One region of the Micromonospora sp. NBC_01699 genome, then DNA from elsewhere that is predicted to be linked to it. Evidence: riboswitches for the same ligand, from Rfam matches in the RefSeq annotation. Region 1 holds a riboswitch; the other holds the start of a gene.

Evidence for each region. Region 1 has a riboswitch for thiamine pyrophosphate ahead of OG792_RS26300 (ECF transporter S component). Riboswitches for the same ligand answer to the same signal wherever they lie in the genome.
Region 2: linked by a shared signal. The riboswitch ahead of thiE (thiamine phosphate synthase) and the one ahead of OG792_RS26300 (ECF transporter S component) in region 1 are both predicted to bind thiamine pyrophosphate.

The regions. Positions count from the first base shown of each region.
Region 1 covers NZ_CP109199.1:6,460,270-6,470,612, forward strand. The annotation lists gene OG792_RS26270 (serine/threonine protein phosphatase) at 1-637, shown strand, start outside; gene OG792_RS26275 (CU044_5270 family protein) at 689-1,729, opposite strand; gene OG792_RS26280 (RNA polymerase sigma factor) at 1,741-2,283, opposite strand; gene OG792_RS26285 (hypothetical protein) at 2,461-2,793, opposite strand; gene OG792_RS26290 (TIGR03943 family putative permease subunit) at 3,025-3,771, opposite strand; gene OG792_RS26295 (permease) at 3,771-4,727, opposite strand; TPP riboswitch at 5,053-5,159, shown strand; gene OG792_RS26300 (ECF transporter S component) at 5,238-5,822, shown strand; gene OG792_RS26305 (ABC transporter ATP-binding protein) at 5,945-7,432, shown strand; gene OG792_RS26310 (energy-coupling factor transporter transmembrane component T family protein) at 7,429-8,229, shown strand; gene OG792_RS26315 (GNAT family N-acetyltransferase) at 8,273-8,968, shown strand; gene OG792_RS26320 (hypothetical protein) at 8,949-9,590, opposite strand; gene OG792_RS26325 (ABC transporter permease) at 9,649-10,343, opposite strand, start outside.
Region 2 covers NZ_CP109199.1:700,616-710,958, reverse strand. The annotation lists gene thiC (phosphomethylpyrimidine synthase ThiC) at 1-1,145, opposite strand, end outside; gene thiD (bifunctional hydroxymethylpyrimidine kinase/phosphomethylpyrimidine kinase) at 1,163-1,951, opposite strand; gene OG792_RS03260 (thiamine phosphate synthase) at 1,948-2,538, opposite strand; gene OG792_RS03255 (thiazole synthase) at 2,712-3,524, opposite strand; gene thiS (sulfur carrier protein ThiS) at 3,530-3,730, opposite strand; gene thiO (glycine oxidase ThiO) at 3,751-4,875, opposite strand; gene thiE (thiamine phosphate synthase) at 4,917-5,561, opposite strand; TPP riboswitch at 5,555-5,664, opposite strand; gene OG792_RS03235 (ThuA domain-containing protein) at 5,994-10,343, shown strand, end outside.

The DNA of each region.
Region 1 (10,343 bases):
ACGGGAAAGGATTCTGGCCGCCGCCCGGTCGACCGCGACCGTGGTGCTCTTCCTCGAACACCTGCCGCAGACCCTGCACGAATGGCTGACCGAACAGGTCGCCCTCGGCACCGACGCGATCGAGGCCGCCTGCGTCATGGTGGAACGGCAACTGATCGCCGACGTCGCGTTCATGAACGCGAACGGGTTGACGCACTTCGACGCCCACTTCCGGAACATCCTTACCGACGGCCGGCGGCTCTACCTCGCCGACTTCGGCCTGGCGACCTCGCCCCGGTTCGACCTCTCCCCCGCCGAGCGGGACTTTCTCGCCGCCAATTCGAGCCACGACGCCGCCTACGCCGTCACGACGCTGGTCAACTGGCTGGTCACCGCGCTGATCGGCGCGGTCGGTCCGAGGCCGTTCACCGCCCGGGAACGCAACGAGCTGGTCCGCCGGTACGCCGCTGGCGAGGAGCCGCCGAATCTGCCGCCGGCCGCCGCCGCGATCATCCGGCGGTACGCCCCGGTCGGCACCGCGCTGAACGAGTTCTACTGGCACCTGCACGGGACCAGCCGGGCCACCCCGTACCCGGCGGACGAGATCGAACGGGTCATCGGTGCGGTCGGATCCGAACTCCGACCCGTCGGCACGTGACCGGACCGAGGGCACCGGGCCACCGGTGAGCGGTGGCCCGGTGCCGGAGGGTCAGCCGGTGGTGTGGGTCCGGCCGGTGTCGAGGATCATCGCGTATGTGCTGATCCGCAACAAAGGTTCGAGCGTCAGCACTTCGTGCGCGGCCAGCTCGCCGGTCGTCGGGTTGAAAACGAGCAGGTGCTGCTGACCGCTGGCGCGGTCATCGAAGGTGATCGCCAGGCCCGCCCGCCCGGCCCGGTCGGTCACCTCACCCCGCCAGACAAAACCGGGTACGTCGGCGAGCACCCGCAGAATCTCCGCGCGGGTCCCACGCGGGACGACATAACGCTCGTACACCCTCGTGGTCTCCAGGCTCGCCCAACCCGCGCCGTGCCCGACCCTGAGCAGGTCGGACAGGCCGGCGCGGTCCGACGGCAGCGGCCGGATGATCGCCGGTGGCAGTACCTCGGAGCTGGAGGACGGGAACTCCTTCGACGGGCGCGGATTGTTGGTCCAGGAGTCGCGGGACGCCTCGTCCGGGAACTCCGGATCGAAGAACGTCCGGATCTGCCGACCGGTCCCGTCGGCTGCCTGCCAGGTTTTGAGCTCGTAGGCCGGGCCTATCACGTAGGGGCCGCCGCTTCTCGGCGGACCCCCCGCTGTCGCCATCATCATCGGAATGCCCCACATCCTGGAGGAGTGGTAGGCGTACCGGCCGACGCTGTTCTCGTACGGTGCGTCCCGCAACCGCCCGGCCAGGGCCAGCAGTTCGGCGGCGGCCGGTCTGGTCCCCTCCGGGAACTGGTACGCGATCGGCACCAGCACCGGCCCGGCCGGATTCGCGCCGGGGCGGCCCATGGCGTTCGGCACTTCCAGGGGCTCGTCGCGGGAGGTGTAGACGACGGTTCCGGCGGCGGCCAGGGCGACCGCCGCGCCCGCCGCGAGCACCAGTCGCCGGGTCGGACGGGCGGGCAGGCGGGTGTCGACCGGTTCCGGCGCCGCCTCGGCGAGCACGATCAGGTCGTGCGCCGACAGCCGGGGCGGTGCGACGGCGCCGGGCCGGGCCGGGTCCGCCGGGCCGAGCAGGGTACGGATCTGCTGTTCTCCGAACATCACGGTTCCTCTCAGGACCGGGCCGGCGCCGGCCGGGCCGCCGGCCGGGCCGTCCGGGCGGTGATCGCGGCGGTCAGTCGTCCACGGGCGCGGTGCAGCCGCACCGCAGCGGTCGTACGGGTACAGCCGAGGACCCGCGCCGCCTCGGACACGGTCAGCTCCTCCCAGCCGACCAGGCGGAGAATCTCCTGGTCGAGATCGGTGAGAGTGGACAACGCGGTACGGAGATCGGTGACCGCGACGGTCGCCTCGGGCCCCGCCGAAACCGGTTCCCACAGCCGCTCCACATCCCCGATCGGCAGTACGTCCGGCGCCGCCCGACGGGCCCGCCAGTGGTTCGCCAACAGCCGCCGGGCCACCCCGTACAGCCAGGGCAGGGTGTGGTCGGGCACCTCGGCGCGGCGCCGCCAGGCGATCACGAAGACCTCCTGGGCCAACTCGGCCGACGCCTCCGGATCGCCGAGCCGGCGCTGGCCGTAGCGCACGATGTGGGGGTACTGGTCGGCGTAGATGCCGGTGAACCAGTTTTCGTCGCGTCTGCGTGGTGGACCCATCCGAACTCCCAACTCGTCGGCGACCTTCACCCTGTTCTGTGTCGCCGCCGACGAGATGATTACCGCGCGCTGGTGCTCGTACGACCCCGAAGAACGTGGACCCCGGGCGTCGGTGACGCCCGGGGTCCAGCCTGTCCGACGCGTCAGATCAACGCCTCGGCCAACACACGATCGTCCTCACCCGCCGCCGAACGCTCTGTCCCACCGTTCCAACCATTCTTCGGCCGGGCCGGCGAGGGCCGGGAACCGTTCGCGTACGGAGGCGGCCAACTCCACCAGTTCGGCGCGGGAATCGGCCGGGAAGACCTCGTCCAGCCCGAGCGCCACCGCCACCCGGTACTCGTCGTCGAGGGTGAGCCACTTCCTCGCGACCGCCAGGATCTTGTCCCCCTCCGGGGCCAGGTACCACGACAGCGACATGAAGGTTCCGGAGAACGCCTGTGGCGGCAAATCGTCCGCCCTCCTGTCCACCAGGTAATTCATGACGTCTTCCATGTCCATGTCGCTCACCCGCCTCCATGCCGATCATCGCCTCCGATACACCCGTGAAAGCCATGTCCGGTGGCTCAGATCACCGGACATTTACCCGACCGATAATAGGCGTTGATCGATATTTGTACGGGGTCGTCAAGGCGACACGAAGTTCGCCTGATTAATCCCTAGATATCGATCATCAGCTATTTCTATGGTTGCGGCCGATTGGCGGGGGACGTGGTGGTGCACAACCGGCACCGACCACACTCACTCGTACGGTTGCTTCGGCGCCTCAACCTGGCGCCACGACTCCACCATGAGATACGGGATGTCCTCGTCGTTGACCGGGTCCTTGCCAACCCGGTCGGAATAGCGGCCCACCACGTCGACCCAGGTGTCCGGGGCCAGGCCGGTCGGCGGGTCGCCGGTCAGCCCCAGCTTGATCGGCCGACCGTCGGCGGCACAGCAGGACAGGATCATGCGGGCCAGGATCGGCTCACCGTCGGCGCCGGTGGCGACAAAGCCGGTCAGCTGCACCCGCCGGTCACCGAGCGACGCTCCCCTGTCGAAGATCGCACGGGAGGCGTAGTCGAGCACCGGAATCCGAACCGGGTCCCCGTCGGGCAGCGGCGGATAGTCCGACAACGGCTGGCTGCCGAGCGCCGTACCGGCCTGGCCCGCCGCGTACGAGCCGAGGGCCGGCGGGGCGACCAGCAGCAGGCCGAGCACCGGCAGGATGAGCAGCCAGCCGACCCGCGGCTCATGGTGGCCCTTGCCACCGTGGTCGTGCCCGTGATCGTCGTCGTGCTCCTGCTCGCCCCCGGCCCTGCGTCGGGCCGGGCGCAGGTCGTACACCAGGGTCATCACCGCGACCGCGATCAGCAGCAACGCGGACCCGATCAGGAAGGGTTGCAGCCCCTCCTTGACATAACGCAGGTACAGGTCGGAGAGGCTGGCCTTGAGCACCGCCCCGCCGAGCAGCAGCAACACGACCGCCTGTGCCTGTCGGTTCATCAGAGCACCACCGCTCCCACTCCCACCGCCGCCAGTACGGCAATCGCGAACGTCGCCGGAGCGAACCGGAACGCGAACCGCCGACCGAAGACACCGGCCTGCATCGAGATCAGTTTGAGGTCGACCATCGGCCCGACGACCAGGAACACCAGCCGGGAGGTGAGCGAGAACTGGGACAGCGACGCGGCCACGAAGGCATCCGCCTCCGAGCAGATCGACAGCAGCACCGCCAGGACCGCCAACGCCAGCACCGACAAAATCGGATTGTCGGCCAGCGTCTGCAACCAGCGCTCCGGAACCAGCACGTTGATACAGGCCGCCGCCATCGCCCCGAGCACCAGGAACCCGCCCGCGTGCACCACGTCATGCCGTACGGCCGAGAAGAACGCGCGCCCCTTCGACACCCCGTCGAGGTCGGGGCGGTGCGGCAACCGGATCCAGTCGGCCCGGCCCAGCCGCAGCCAGAGCCAACCCATCACCATCGCCACGATCAGGCTGGCCACACCCCGACCGACCACCATCTCCGGATTCTGCGGAAAGGCGACAGCGGTGGCGGTGAGCACTATCGGATTGATCGCCGGGGCGGCGAGCAGGAACGCCAGCGCGGCGGCCGGGGTGACGCCCCGGCGGATCAGCGACCCGGCGATCGGCACCGCGCCGCACTCGCAACCGGGCAGGATCACGCCCGCACAGCTCGCCACCGGCACGGCCAGCGCCGGATGCTTCGGCAACGCCTTCGCCCAGAACGACCGGGGCACGAAAACCGCGATCACCGCACTGAGCACGACACCGAAGACCAGGAACGGCACCGCCTGCACCAACACCGAGACGAAGACCGTCGTCCAGGTCTGCAACCGGGGACCGGAGATCGCGTCGGCGACCGGGTCACGGAAGACGACCAGCAGGATGAGCAGCACGGCGAGCACCTCGACCGAGCCGATCCTGTCCCCGAACAGGCGCCGCCGGGGCGGGTTGTCGCGAGCTGTGGGCGTACCGCCGGGGGTGGTGGACCCACGGCCGGGACCGGTGGACGAACCGTGCTGGTGCGGACCCGCCGGGTCGCTGCCGGTGGCGGGCGGGATCGTCCAGTCGATCTCGTCGCCGGGTCCGGCGCGACGCTCGGTCGCGCGGTCGGAGGCGGTCACGGCGTCTCTGCTCTCCTCGCTCGGCCTGGTCCGATGGCAGCTCACCCTAACCCGAGTCCCGGTGTCGACCGCCACACCCGATCGATACGGCACTGTGCCGCGCCGCCGGTCGGTGCTAGCGTCGCCGAAACAACTTCACATCCGACAGGGGAGCGCACAGCGCTGAGAGTGCGGGATGACATCCGCAGACCCTCGAACCTGATCTGGGTAATGCCAGCGCAGGGAGTTCGGTCATGCTCCGGCCCGCGCCGGAGTCCGGCATTCTGCCGGCCGAGGCGTGCGACTTCTCCTGGTTCACTTCGAGAACTGGGAGGCAACACCATGGAAGGCTCCACCAACAACCGCTGGCGTACCGTCGACATCGTCATCGCGTCGACCCTCGGCGTGGCGTTCGGCGTCATCTTCTGGGCCTGGGGCCTGCTCTGGAACGGCCCGGCGGACGCCATTCCGCTGCCCGGTCGAGCCGTCATCTACGGGGTGTGGCTGGTGCCGGCCGTCCTGGGCGCACTGGTGATCCGCAAGCCGGGCGCCGCCTTCTACACCCTGACCCTGGCCGCACTGGTCTCGGTGGCCCTCGGCACCAGCTGGGGTTGGACACTCGTGGTGCAGGGGCCACTCGAAGCGGCCGCCGCGGAGCTGGCCTTCGCGCTCTTCGCCTACCGGGTGTACCGGCTGCCGGTGTCACTGCTGGCCGCCGCGCTGGCCGGGCTCGCCGCCGCGATCTACGACATCGTCGTCTGGTACCCCGGAACCGCGTGGGGCAGCTTCCGCCTGCCGTACCTCGCCCTGACCACGGTCAGCTCCCTGGTCGTCGCCGGCCTCGGCAGCATCGCCCTCACCCGAGCCCTGGCCAACACCGGCGCCCTGGACCGCTTCCCCGCCGGCCGCACCCGCACCCCCATCTAACCCCCACCCCACCCCCACCCGGCCCGCCGGCCCACATCGTTGATCATGAAGTTAGCGCAAGTTTGATCTCTATTTCGGTCGCTAACTTCATGATCAACGCGCACAAAGGAGAGTGAGAGGGGGTGGGGGCGGTTAGGGGGGTTGAGGTTCGGGGGTTTGGGTGGCGGCATGCGGGGCGGAAGCGGTGGGCGGTGCGGGGGGTCGATCTGCGGGTTGAGCGCGGGGAGCGGGTGTTGTTGCTCGGGGCCTCGGGGGCGGGAAAGAGCACGTTGCTGGCCGCGCTCGCCGGGCTGTTGGCCGAGGACTCCGGGGAGCAGGAGGGGCGGATCGAGGTCGACGGCAGCGATCCGCGTACGGCGCGGGAGCGGGTCGGGATCCTCTTCCAGGACCCGGAGAGTCAACTGGTGATGGCGCGGGCCGGGGACGACGTCGCGTTCGGGTTGGAGAACCGGGGGGTGGCGGCCGGCGAGATCTGGGCGCGGGTCGACCAGGCGCTGCACCGGGTCGGCTTCCCCTACGGGCGGGACCGGTCCACCGCCGCCCTCTCCGGCGGTGAGCAGCAACGACTCGCCCTGGCCGGCGTACTCGCGCTCCGGCCCGGACTGCTCCTGCTCGACGAGCCCACCGCCAACCTCGACCCGGCCGGCGCCAACCTGGTCCGGGCCGCCATCGGTGCGGCGGTCGACCGGGACACCACCCTGATCCTGGTCGAACACCGGATCGCCGAGGCACTGCCGCTGGTCGACCGGGTGGTGGTGCTGGAACCGGGCGGCGGCGTGCGTGCCGACGGCACCCCGGACGAGGTCTTCGCGGCACACGGTGACAGCCTCGCCGACGCCGGGGTCTGGGTGCCCGGCCGGTCGGTGCGCGCCCGACCGGCGGCCACCGCCGCGGGCGAGGGGTTGCTCACCGCCGACCGGCTCGGCCTACCACCCCGGCTGGCCCCGACCGATCTGACCGTACGCTCCGGCGAGGCGGTTGCCGTACTCGGGCGCAACGGGGTCGGCAAGACCACCCTGGCGCTGCAACTCGGCGGGCTGATGAAACCGGGTACGGGTCGACTCACCGCCACTGCCGCCCTGGCCGGAGCCGACGCCGCCACACCACCGCACCGCTGGCGGGCCACGGCGCTCGTACGCCGGATCGGCTCGGTCTTCCAGTCCCCCGAACACCAGTTCCTCACCGGTACGGTCTTCGACGAACTGGCCCTCGGGCCACGCCGGACCGGCCACCCCGAAGCCGCCGTGCGCTCCACAGTGGATGAGTTGCTGACCCGGCTGCGACTGGACCGGCTCGCACGCGCGAACCCGTACACCCTGTCCGGTGGCGAGGCGCGGCGGCTGAGCGTGGCGACCGCGCTGGCCACGGCGCCCCGGCTGCTCGTACTGGACGAGCCGACCTTCGGCCAGGACCGGCGTACCTGGATCGAACTGGTCGACCTGCTCGCCGATCTGCGCGACGCCGGCCACGGCGTCGTCACCGTCACCCACGACGCCGACTTCGTCGCCGCGATCGCCGACCGGACCGTGACCCTGGCCGGCGCCACCGACCCGGCGGCCGGCCCCGTGCGCCGGGGAGCCGACGGTGTGCACCGGAAAGGGTCGGCGTGATCGTCACCGGGCCGGTCGGTACGGCGACGGCGCCGCTGGCCCGGCGCAACCCGGTCGCGAAACTCGCCGCCGCGCTGGTCTTCTCGTTCACGCTGGTCGCCACGATCGACCCGGTAGCGCCCGCCGTGGCCATCGCGATCGAACTCGCCGTGCTGCCGCTGTTCGGCGTCCGCTACGCCACCCTGGCCCGACGGGCCTGGCCGCTGCTGCTCAGCGCGCTCGGCGTCGTGTTCACGATGGTGCTGTTCGCCGCCGACCGGACCGGAACCCTGCTGCTCGACGCCGGCCCGGTCACGGTCACCACCGGGGTCCTCGCCTCGGCGTCGGGACTCGCGTTGCGCCTGGTGGCGGTGGCCCTGCCCGGCGTACTGGTGTTCGCGACCACCGACCCGACCGACCTGGCCGACGCGCTGATCCAGAACGCCAAGGCGCCGCCCCGGTTCGCGCTCGGCGCGCTGGCCGCGTTCCGGATGCTGCCGCTGCTCGCCGCCGAGTGGCAACTGCTGGGCATGGCGCGGCGGGCCCGGGGCGTGGACGCCGGGCGCAACCCGGTGGCTCGACTGCGGCTCTTCGCCGCCACCGCGTTCGCGCTGCTCGTCGGGGCGATCCGCCGGGGCACCCGGTTGGCCACCGCGATGGACGCCCGCGGTTTCGACGCCGGCACCCCGCGTACGGTCGCCCGACGGCAGCGGTTCACCGTCGCCGACACCGCACTGATCCTGGGTGCCGCCGTACTGGCCGGGGCGGCGCTGACGGTCAGCATCCTGCTCGGTACCTTCCAACCGCTGCTCGGCTGATCATCACCGGTCGGTGTCGCACCGCGGCTCGGGGAGGATTCCGATGACTTTCGTGTTGCGGGTACGGGCCACGGCGTCCACGCCCGCGCTGCTGCTGCGGCCCTGGATCGAGGCTGACGCCGAGGGGTTGGTCGAGGCGTACCGCGATCCGGTCCTGCGCCGGTGGACCCGGATGCCGGTGGCGCACGCCGGGGACGCGGCGCGCTGGCTGGCCCTACAGAGCGAGGGTTGGCGGAGCGGAAAGCGGCACAGCTTCGCCGTGCTGGCGGACGGGCCGGTGCAGGATGGGCCGGTGCAGGATGGGCCGGTGCAGGATGGGCCGGTGCAGGATGGGCCGGTGCAGGATGGGCCGGTGCAGGATGGGCCGGGGCGGGAGGAGCGGCCGGGGCGGTTGCTGGGGAATGTCGCGCTGAAGACGGTCGAGCCGGGCTCCGGGTCCGCCGAGGTCGGCTACTGGACGGCGGTCTACGCCCGTGGTCGGGGGATCGCACCGCTGGCGCTGACGGCGTTGACCGGCTGGGCCTTCGAGACCTTCGCACCGGCGGGCCTGACCCGCCTGGACCTGCTGCACCAGGTGGACAATGCCGCCTCGTGCCGGGTGGCGGAGAAGGCCGGGTACCGGTTCGAGCAGGTCCTGCCGGCCCGGCCGCCGTTCCCCAACGACGGTCACGTGCACGTCCGGCACCACGCCCCAGCCGATGCCGGACCGGTGGCACCGGTCACTTCGACTGCGCGGTGACCCTGGTGGCGGTGACCGTGCCGGCGGAGTTCGGTCCGTCGACGGTGACGGTGTCACCGGCCCGGAGGTCGCTGAGCGAACCGGACCGGGCGATCGCCACGGCGGTGTCGGCGCCGGTCCGTACCGTGATCACGGTGCCGTCGGCGGTCTGTAGGTAGACGGTGGTGCCGTCGACGAGTTTCACGGTGCCGGTGGTGCTCTGCGCCGTACCGGTCTCGGTGTCGGCACCAGCGGCGGTTCCCGTAGCGCCGGGGCGGCCGGCGGCGCCGGGGAAACCGGGGAAGCCGGCCGCGCCGCGCTGGGCACCCCGGCCGGTCGCGGCCGCCGGACCGGTTCCGGCCGGATTACCGTACGACTTCTGCACCTGCACGCCACCGGCGAAGCCGCCGATCAGCAGCACCGCCGCACCGAGGTAAAGCGTTGCCCGGTTCCACCAGCGGCGACCCGCCACGGCGGCCAGCTCACCGGCGAGGTCGTCGTCGGGTCCCGCCCCGGCCGGCGGGGCACCCGGTCCGGCGGCCACGGGCGGCGGACCGACCACGGTCGGGGCGTCCGCCGACAGGTCGCGGTGCACACCGGGTACGTCCGGCGACCGGCGGCCCCACCGCGCTGCTCTCGTCATGGCTGCTCCCCCGGAGGTCTCGTCCTGGCTGGGCCCGCCCGCCCCGAATCACTCGTCATCACTCGTAGCGGAGGGCGTCGATGGGCCGCAGGCCGGCCGCCCGGCTCGCCGGTACGCTGCCGAAGAAGAGTCCGATCGCGACCGAGACGCCCAGCGCCAGGGCAATCGAACCGGGCACCACCACCGGCTTGACGCCGACGATGGTGAACTGGCTGCCGACCAGGGCCGCCAGCACGCCCAGTCCCCCGCCGACCAGGCTGAGCATGGTCGCCTCGGCCAGGAACTGGGTCAGGATCACCCGGCGGGGCGCACCGAGCGCCTTGCGGATGCCGATCTCGCGGGTCCGCTCGGTCACCGTGACCAGCATGATGTTGGTGATCCCGATCCCGCCGACCAGCAGGCTGATCCCGGCCACCGCGCCGAGCAGGACGGTGAAGGTGTCCGCGGTCTCGGTCTGGGTCTGGGTCTGGAGCAGCTGGGCCGCGTTCTGAATCCGGTACGGTGCGCTCTGCGCCCGCCCGGCGGCGGCCGGGGTGATCCTGAGGCGCTGGTCGAGGATCGTGGCGATCTGCGCCTGGGCGTCGTCCACCCGGTCCGGTCCGGTCGCCTCGACCAGCACCGAGTTGACCGGTCCGTAGCCGGTGAGGGTCTGCTGGACCGCGGTCAGCGGCGCGATCGCCACGTCGTTGGCATCCTGGAACCCGGTCGCGGAACCCTTCTCCGCCAGTACGCCGACCACCGTGTAGAGCGCTC
Region 2 (10,343 bases), 2.5 Mb from region 1:
ATGTGGTCGTACGCGGGTGCGATGTCCGTCGTCAGCGGACCGAGGGTGTAGAACGGTGCCTCCTGGCACAGCTCCTGCTGGAGGTCGACGTTCTCCTTGATCTTGTGCATCGGCACGTGACCCGGTCCCTCGATCATCACTTGGACGTCGTACTCCCAGGCGATCTTTGTCAGTTCGCCGAGCGTACGCAGCTCGGCGAACTGTGCCTCGTCGTTGGCGTCGGCGATCGAGCCGGGACGCAGCCCGTCACCAAGGGAGAAGGTCACGTCGTAGCGGGCCAGGATCTCGCACAGCTCACGGAAGTTGGTGTAGAGGAAGTTCTCCCGGTGGTGCGCCAGGCACCAGGCCGCCATGATCGAGCCGCCCCGCGAGACGATGCCGGTGACCCGTTCCACGGCCAGCGGGACGTACCGCATCAGCACCCCGGCGTGCACGGTCATGTAGTCGACGCCCTGCTCGGCCTGCTCGATCACGGTCTCCCGGAACACCTCCCAGGAGAGTTTCACCGGGTCACCGCCGACCTTCTCCAGCGCCTGGTAGATCGGCACCGTACCGATCGGCACCGGTGAGTTGCGGACGATCGCCTCGCGGGTCTCGTGGATCCGCTTGCCGGTGGAGAGGTCCATCACCGTGTCCGCGCCCCACCGGGTGGCCCAGGTGAGCTTCTCCACCTCCTCGGCGACCGACGACGTCACCGCCGAGGTGCCGATGTTCGCGTTCACCTTGACCAGGAACCGCTTGCCGATGATCGCCGGCTCCACCTCGGGATGGTTGACGTTGAGCGGCAGTACCGCCCGGCCGGCGGCGATCTCCTCCCGGACGACCTCACCCGGCACCCCCTCCCGTAGCGCCACGAACTCCATCTCCGGCGTGACAATCCCGGCCCGCGCGTACGCGAGCTGGGTCGGCCGCTGGCCGTCGGTGGCGGCGAGCGGGGTACCGGCACCGCGTACGGGGGCCACATCACCGCGAGAGGCGATCCACGGGCCGCGCAGCGCCGGCAGGCCGATCTCCGGGTCGCTGCCCGGTCCGGAGGTGTCGTACAACCGGACCGGCGGGTTGTCCCCGGCCAGTTCCACCTCGGCGAACGGGACCCGGATGTCCGGCCGCGATCCCTCCACGTACACCTTGCGACGAGCGTGCATGCCCAACCTCCTGCTTGTCAGCGGGACCAACCGAAGTGGTCCAGCGGTCCATGGCCGGTGCCCAACCTCCAGTCGCGCGCACCGGCGAGCGCGCGGGCGACGTACTCCTTGGCGAACACGATCGCCTCCGGGACCGGGTCTCCGAGTGCGATCCGGGCGGCAATGGCCGCCGAGAAGGAGCAACCGGTGCCGTGCGTGTTCCGGGTGGGGATACGCGGGCCGGCGAGCAGCCGGGCCCGGCCGCCGGTCCAGAACACGTCCACCGCGTCGGTCCGGTCGTCGTCACCGCCGCCGGTGACGACGACGTGGCGGGGTCCGCCGGCGGCGATCTGCTCGGCGGCGGCGACCATGTCGTCGGTGGTGGTCACCGGGCGTCCGACGATCGCCGCGGCCTCCTCCCGGTTCGGCGTCGCGACCAGGGCGTACGGCAGCAGCCGGGCCACCGCGGCGACGACGCCGAGCCGGTGGCCGCTGGTCGAGACGAGCACCGGGTCGACCACCAGGTTCGGCAGCAGACCGGCGCGGGCGTGTGCCGCCACCGCGTCCGCGACCTCCACCGTGCCGAGCATCCCGGTCTTGACGGCCAGCACCGGCAGGTCCGACAGGACGGCGTCGAGTTGTACGGTGACCAGGTCGGCGGGGGTCGGCAGGACGGCGCGTACCTGGTGGGTGTTCTGCGCGGTGAGCGCGGTGATGACGGAGGTGCCGTAGACACCGAGGGCCGCGAAGACCTTCAGGTCGGCCTGGATGCCGGCGCCCGCCCCGGAGTCGGAGCCGGCGATGGTCAGCGCCACCGGTGGCGTCACCGCCCACTCTCCCGTACCGCTTCCCCCGCCCGGTCGGTGAGCCGGGCGACCAGGTCGGCCGGGTCGTCGGCGCGCATGACCGCGCCCATCACCGCCACCCCGGCCGCGCCGGCCCGCAGGCAGGCGGCGACCTGGTCGGGTTCGGCGACGCCGCCGAGGGCGAGGACCGGGACCGGGGTACGCCGGACCAGCCGGGCCAGGCCGACCGGGTGCAGCGGTGGGCCGTACCCGGGTTTGGACGGGCTCGAGAAGATCGGGGAGAGGGTCACGTAGTCCTCCGTTGACAGTCGGCCCAGCTCGGCCTCGTCGTGGCAGGAGCGGCCGACCAGGGCCAGCCCGGGTGGCGGGTACGGCCCGGCCGCGGGCAGGTGCACCGCCCCACCGCCGAGCGGGTCGGGGCCGGCGACCAGCAGCGTTCCGCCGGCCGGGGCGAGGATCCCCCGCAGGTTCTCGGCGAGGGCCAGTCGCTCGTCGCGGGGCAGGTCGGTTTCCCGGAGCAGGACCCAGCGGGCGCCGCCGTCGACCGCCGCCCGGATCAGTTCGGGCAGTTCCCGGCGGGCCTGCCGACGGTCGGTGACCACCACCAGGCCGCTCGGCGTACCCGGCGGAAACGGCGGGCGGACACCGTCGCCGTCGGGTCCGGCCCGGAGCGGGACGGCACCGTCGGGGTACAGGCGATCGGTGTACGGGCGATCCGGGTACGGGCGATCCGGGTACGAGCGGTGCGGCGGCTCCGAGACCGGTTCGAGCCGCTGGCCGGTCACAGCTCCGGCCGTCCCTCGTCGGGGCTGGAGGCCAGCGCGTGGAACCGTCGGGGAATCCGGCCGGCGCGGGCGGCGAGCCAGCCCGCCTCGACGGCGTACCGCATGGCGGTTGCCATCCGGGCCGGTTCGGCGGCCCGGGTCACCGCGCTGGCCAGCAGCACCGCGTCGCAGCCCAGTTCCATGGCGAGGGCGGCGTCGGAGGCGGTGCCGATGCCGGCGTCGAGGATGACCGGCACGTCGACGCTCTGCCGGATCAGCCGGATGTGGTGCGGGTTGCCGATGCCGAGTCCGGAGCCGATCGGCGCGCCGGCCGGCATCACCGCGGCGCAGCCCGCCTCGGCGAGCCGGCGGGCGAGCACCGGATCGTCGCTGGTGTACGGCAGCACGGTGAAGCCGTCGGCCACCAGCTGGTCGGCGGCGTGCAGCAACTCGACCGCGTCCGGCAGCAGGGTACGGTCGTCGCCGATCACCTCCAGCTTGACCCAGGACGTGTCGAACGCCTCGCGGGCGAGCCGGGCGACCTTGACCGCCTCGGCGGCGGTGTAGCAGCCGGCGGTGTTCGGCAGCAGCCGTACGCCGCACCGGTCGAGCATCTCCAACAGCCCGCCGTGCATGGTGGCGGCGGTGTCGACCCGGCGCAGCGCGACGGTGACCAGTTCGGTGCCGCTGGCCCGGATCGCCTGCTCCAGTACGTGCAGGTTGGCGGCGCCGCCGGTGCCGAGGATCAGCCGCGACCCGAACGACACCCCGCCCAGCTCGAACGGGCGGGTGCCCGGCCCGCCGGGTAGATCGCGTTCCGGCTCGGACATCGCGGTCACCCGCCCTGGGCCGCGGTCAGCACCTCGACCCGGTCGCCGGATCGCAGCACCGCCGCCGGCCAGCCGGCCCGGGGGACGACCTCGCCGTTGACCGCGACGGCCACGCCGCGGCCCTGGCCGGTGACGGTGGCGACGAGGTCCGCCACGGTCACCGGGCCGGGCAAGCTGTGGTCCGTACCGTTCACGGTCAGTTCCACCGAAGCCTCAGCCTCTGCGGTCACCGGATCTCCTCCCTGCTCGGGGCGTGTTCGGTCCGGGTGAACCGGTCCGGGGTGAACGGCGCCAGCGCCGGGTCGACGACGCCGCTGGTGAGCAGGTCGACGACCCGTTCGGCGGTCACCGGGGTCAGCAGGATGCCGTGCCGGTAGTGCCCGGAGGCCACGATCACGTCGGGGCGGTCGGCCAGCGGGCCGATGACCGGGGCGTTGTCCGGGGTACCGGGTCGGTGACCGGCCATGGTCTCGGCGAGTTCGTACTCGGCGAGTTCCGGCACCAGGTCGGTCGCGTCGCGGAGCAGTTCGAGCACCCCGCCGGCGGTGACGGTGTGGTCGGCGCGTTCCTCGACGGTGGCGCCGACGACCACCTCGCCGTCGTGCCGGGGAACCAGGTAGACCGTGCGGCCGTCGTTGTAGCCCCGGATCACGTGCCGGAAGGCCGGTGGTTCCCCGCCGGGTGCGCGCAGCCGGAGGATCTGTCCCTTCACCGGCCGGATCGGCAGTCCGGTCAGGGCGGCGGCACCGCAGCCGGCGGCGACCACCACGGTGCCGGCGTCGAGTTCGGCGAGGTCGCGCACGGCGGCCGACACGAGTACCACCCCGGACCGGAGGGCGGCCAGCCGCAGGGCGGGGACCAGGCGGCGCGGGTCGACCTGGTGGTCGTCGGGCGCGTGCGCGCCGCCGCGTACCCGGGGGGCGAGCAACGGCTCGCGGTCGTGCAGCCCGGTCGCGTCCAGTGCGGTGATCGGCAGCCCGAGTCCCCGCTGGTACGTCCAGAGCCGGCGGGCCTGCGCCAGGTCGTCGGCGGTGCGCCCGACCACCAGGGTGCCCTCGGTGCGGTAGCCGAGGTCGGCGACTCCGGTCAGTCCGGCGGCGGCCGCCACCTCGGCGGCGAAGCGGGGCCACCGGGCGGCGGAGTCGAGCAGCAGCCGGGTCAGCGCCTCCTCGCCGAAGGACGCCTCGGCGACCGGGGCGAGCATGCCGGCGGCGACGCCGGACGCCCCGCTGCCCGGATCGGGGTCGTGCACCAGCACCCGCATTCCCCGCTGCGCGGCCCGCCAGGCGATGGCGAGTCCGATCGGACCACCGCCGACCACGGCCACGTCGGTTCGGCCGGTGGTGCGCAAGGGGCCCCGGTTCTCGGATTCCGATGGGAAGGGGGCCCCGCCTAGCACGCCGGTGCCCCGGTGCGGGCCAGGGCGGCGAGCAGTTCGGCGGTGGCGTGGGCCGGGTCGGCGGCGGCACAGATCGCGCCGACCACCGCGACGCCGTACGCGCCCGCGGCCAGCAGTTCCGGCACCCGCGCGGCGGTCACCCCGCCGATCGCGATGACCGGTACGTCCACCGCCCGCGCCACCGCGGCGATTCCGGCCGGGCCGATCGGTTCGGGCAGCCCGTCCTTGGTGGTGGTGACGTAACAGGGGCCGACGCCGAGGTAGCTGGCGCCGTCGGCGACCGCTTCGCGGGCCGGGTCGGGGGCGCGGGCGGTGGCGCCGAGCAGCGCGGTCGGTCCGAGCAGCCGGCGGGCGGCGTGCACCGGCAGGTCGAGCGCGCCGACGTGGCCACCGGCGGCGTACGCGGCGAGGGCGACGTGCAGCCGGTCGTTGACCAGGCAGGTCGCGCCGGACGGGGCGCAGAGGTCGACCACCCGCCGGGCCAGGTCGTACGCGTCGCGGTCGGTGGCGTCGTCCTCGACGCGTACCTGGACCACGAGTTCGGGTCCGGCCACGGCCAGCGCCGCACGTACCGTGGCGACAGGATCACGCCCGGTACGGGTATCGGTGACGAGATGCAAACGTCCCAGTACGGGCATAGCAAACTCCTCCCTGCGCCGGCATTACCCGGATCAGGTTCGACGGTCGGGGGCTGTCAGCCCCCCTCTCAGCCCGGTTCACCGGACTCCCGTGGGTTACTTGTCGACCACACTACGACGGCGGGACGGATCCGCCAAGGGGTCGCACGTCACAGCGGCCCGCCTCGGCCGGTTGAGGTGGGCCGGAACACCGAAGGGGTTTTGTCTGTCCTATCCGGAAGATCCACCTCGGTTACCCAACCGTTACCCGAATTGGCTTGTTGCTGTATTGCCCGCCCAACGCTGACCAGCATTAATTTGTTCAGCGACAAGACAAATTTCGGCTGCACAGCCACGGCGGGCCACGCAGCCGAAACCCACCACCCCCCGAACCGGTCTTCGGCGAGCCGGCCGGGGATCCCCCGTGTCCCCAGCGGACGAAGGAGATCCTTCGTGTCAAGACCTCGCCCGCGCCACGCGCTGCGCGGCGCCCTCAGCCATGCGCTGCTGAGTCTCGCGGTCGCTGTCACCTCGACGGCGGCCGCACTCGTAGCAGCCCCGAGCGCCGCACAGGCGGCCCCGGCCGCCGCGGCTGCCGACCCGTACTCCGTACTGGTCTTCTCCAAGACGGCCGGCTTCCGGCACGGCTCGATCCCGTCGGGCATCGCGGCCATCCAGCAGCTCGGCGCGGCGAACGGGTTCTCCGTCACCGCGACCGAGGACGGTGCCGCGTTCACCGACGCCAACCTCGCCCAGTACAAGGCGGTGATCTGGCTCTCCACCACCGGTGACGTGCTCGACGACACCCAGCAGGCGGCGTTCGAGCGCTACGTCGAGGCCGGCGGCGGGTACGTCGGTATCCACGCCGCCTCGGACACCGAGTACAACTGGCCGTGGTACGGCGGACTGGTCGGCGCGTACTTCAACGCGCACCCGGCCAACCAGCAGGCCACGGTGAAGGTCGAGGACCCGGCGCACCCGTCCACCGCCGGCCTGCCGGCCCAGTGGTCCCGCTTCGACGAGTGGTACAACTTCCGGACCAACCCGCGCGCGAACCTGCACGTGCTGGCCAGCCTGGACGAGCGCAGCTACACCCCGGGCACCGGCGCGATGGGCGCCGACCACCCGACCGCGTGGTGTCAGGACTACGAGGGTGGCCGATCCTGGTACACCGGCGGCGGCCACACCAACGAGTCGTTCGCGGAACCGCAGTTCCTCACCCACCTGCTCGGCGGCATCGAGACCGCCGCGGGTGTCGTGGACGCCGATTGCAGCGCGTCGAAGACCAGCAGCTTCGAGAAGGTGTCGTTGGACAACAACACCAACAACCCGATGGAGCTGGACATCGCCCCCGACGGGCGGGTCTTCTACGTCGAGCGCGACGGCCGGATCCAGATCATCAAGCCGAACACCGGCACCACGGTCACCGCGGTGACCCTGCCGGTCTTCACCGGTAACGAGGACGGTCTGCTGGGCATCCAGCTCGACCCGGACTTCGCCACCAACAACTGGGTGTACGTCTACTACGCACCCAACGGCGGCGCGGCCCGCAACTACCTCTCCCGGTTCACCGTCGAGGGCGACACCATCAACGCCGCCACCGAGAAGGTGGTGCTCCAGATCCCGACGCAGCGCAACACGTGCTGCCACGCGGGCGGCAGCATCACCTTCGACAGCCAGGGCAACCTCTACCTGGCGCTCGGTGACAACACCAACCCGTTCGAGTCGGACTCCTTCACCCCGATCGACGAGCGGCCGGGCCGGCAGGACTACGACGCGCAGCGTTCCTCGGGCAACACCAACGACCTGCGCGGCAAGGTGCTCCGGATCCACCCGGAGGACGACGGCACCTACACCGTGCCGGCCGGCAACCTGTTCGCCCCGGGCACCGCGCAGACCAAGCCCGAGATCTACGCGATGGGCTTCCGGAACCCGTTCCGGATCGGCGTCGACCCGCAGACCGACACCCTGTACGTCGGTGACTACGGCCCGGACGCCGGCGCGGCGAACCCGAACCGTGGCCCCGAGGGCACGGTCGAGTGGAACATCGTCACGCCGGGCAACTACGGCTGGCCGTACTGCCACGGTGCGAACTACGCGTACAACGACTACCCGTTCCCGTCGGGACCGAGTGGTGCGAAGTTCAACTGCGCGGCGCCGGTCAACAACTCGCCGAACAACACCGGCCTGACCAACCTGCCGCCGGCCATCTCGGCCACGGTCGACTTCGACTACAGCGGCAACCCGCTGTTCCCGGAGATCGGCGGCGGCGGCGCACCCATGGGTGGCCCGGTCTACCGGTACGACGAGAACCTCAACTCGGAGCGCAAGTGGCCTGCCTACTACGACGGCAAGGCGCTGCTCGGCGAGTGGAACCAGAACAAGATGTACACCATGCAGGTGAGTGCCGACGGCAAGTCGCTGGTCGACATCAACCAGCTGCTGACCGGCATGAGCATGCTGCGGCCGATGGACTTCGAGTTCGGTCCGGACGGGGCGCTGTACCTGATCGAGTGGGGTACCGGCTTCGGCGGCAACAACGACAACTCGGGCATCTACCGGATCGACTACATCGCCGGTGAGCGCTCGCCGATCGCGGTCGCCAACGCCGAACCCACCTCGGGTCCGGCTCCGCTGGCCGTGCAGTTCTCCAGTGCCGGGTCGCGTGACCCGGACGGTGGCACCCTGACGTATGCCTGGAACTTCGGCGACAACGCCACCTCGACCGACCCCAACCCGGCGCACACCTACGCGGCGGCGGGCAACTACAACGCGCAGCTCACGGTCACCAACCCCAAGGGGCGGACCGCGGTTGCCAACATTCCGGTCACGGTGGGCAACACCGCGCCGACCGTCTCCATCGAGTTCCCGCCGGACGGCGGCTTCTTCGAGTGGGGCGACCTGGTCAAGTACAAGGTCAACGTGACCGACCCCGAGGACGGGACGATCGACTGCGACCGGGTGGTGCTCCAGTACTACCTGGGTCACGACCAGCACGCGCACCCGCTTCAGTCGTACACCGGCTGTGAGGGTTCGGTCCAGACGCTGCTCGCCTCCGGGCACGGCGCCGAGGCGAACGTCTTCGGTGTCTTCGAGGCCGTCTACACCGACGCCGGCGGCGCCGGTGGGTCGAACGCCCTGACCGGGCGGGCGATCGAGCAGCTCCAGCCGAAGCGCACCCAGGCCGAGTACTACACCTCGACCGGCCGGGTGGCCGGGTCGACCAGCGGTGGTGACCCGGGCGTGCAGCGTCAGGCGACCACCGACACCGCCGGTGGATTCGAGAACATCGGGTTCATCGAGGACGGCGACTGGTGGGCGATCGAGCCGGCGAACCTGACCGGCATCGACTCGCTCCGCTTCCGGGCCGCTTCGGCCGGCGGCGGCGCTCGGATCGAGGTCCGTACCGGCGCGGTCGACGGCCCGCTGGTCGCGACCGCCACGGTGCCGAGCACCGGTGGTTGGCAGACCTTCGTCGACGTACCGGCGGCGATCACCACCCCGAGCACCAGCAGCGGCACGCTGTACTTCGTGGCGCGTAACCCCACCGGCTCCACCGGAACCGGTGCGATCCTGAACGTGAACTGGACCGACTTCCTCGGTCGGGGTGTCACCGACAACGCCCCGCCGGTGGTCACCGCCTCCGCGAACCCCACCACCGGCGTCGCGCCGGTGCAGGTCGCCTTCAGCGGTACGGCCACCGACCCGGAGAACGACGCCCCGTTCACGTACGCCTGGGACTTCGGTGACGGCGGCACGGCGAACACCGCCAACGCCACCCACACCTACACCGTGCCGGGCAACTTCACCGCCACCCTGACCGTGACCGACGCGCGTGGTGCGGCCACGAGCGCCTACGTCCCGGTTGCGGTGACCGCGCCGAACACGTCCTGCTTCGGGGCGCGCTCGGACGACTTCACCGGTACCTCGCTGGACAAGTCGCGCTGGTCGACCGTGATCCGGGAGAACCAGCTCTACTCGGTCAGCAACGGCAGCCTGGTCCTGCCGACCGCGGTCGGTGACCTGTACGGCGGCACGAACAACGCCACCAACGTGGTGCTCCAGCCCGCCCCGAGCGGTGCCTGGCAGGCGACCACCAAGGTGACGCTGAGCGCGACCGCCAACTACCACCAGGCTGGTCTGATCGTCTACGGCGACGACGCGAACTACGCCAAGCTCGACCTGCTCTACTCGGACAGCCGCAAGTTCGAGCTGATCCGGGAGACCGCTGGCACGCCGCGCAACGAGGCCGCCGACGGGATCGCCGTACCGGCCGGGATGGGCGACACGTTCTACGTCCGGCTGACCAGTGACGGCACCAACCTGACCGGGGCCTTCTCGGTCGACGGTCAGACCTTCACCCCGGTTGGTCGGCCGGCCGCGCTGGCCGGCATCGAGAACCCGAAGGTGGGCCTGTTCGCGCTGAACGGCAACACCACGGCCTCGGTGAACGACGCCAAGTTCGACTGGTTCCAGCTCACCCCGGACGAGCCGGCCGGCCCGGTCGTGCCGTCCGACGAGTTCACCGGTACCAGCCTGGACAAGTGCAAGTGGAACGCGATCGTCCGGGAGGACCCGACCGGTTACCGGGTGACCGGTGGCGGCCTCCAGATCGACGTGCCGAACGGTGACATCTACGGAGCCGGTGGCACCCCGCCGCCGAACTTCATCCTTCAGAACGCGCCGGCCGGTGACTGGACGATCGAGACCAGGGTCGACGGCAGCCAGTTCAACGAGCAGTACCAGCAGGGCGGTCTCATCGTCTACGGCGACGACGACAACTACCTGAAGCTGGACTACATC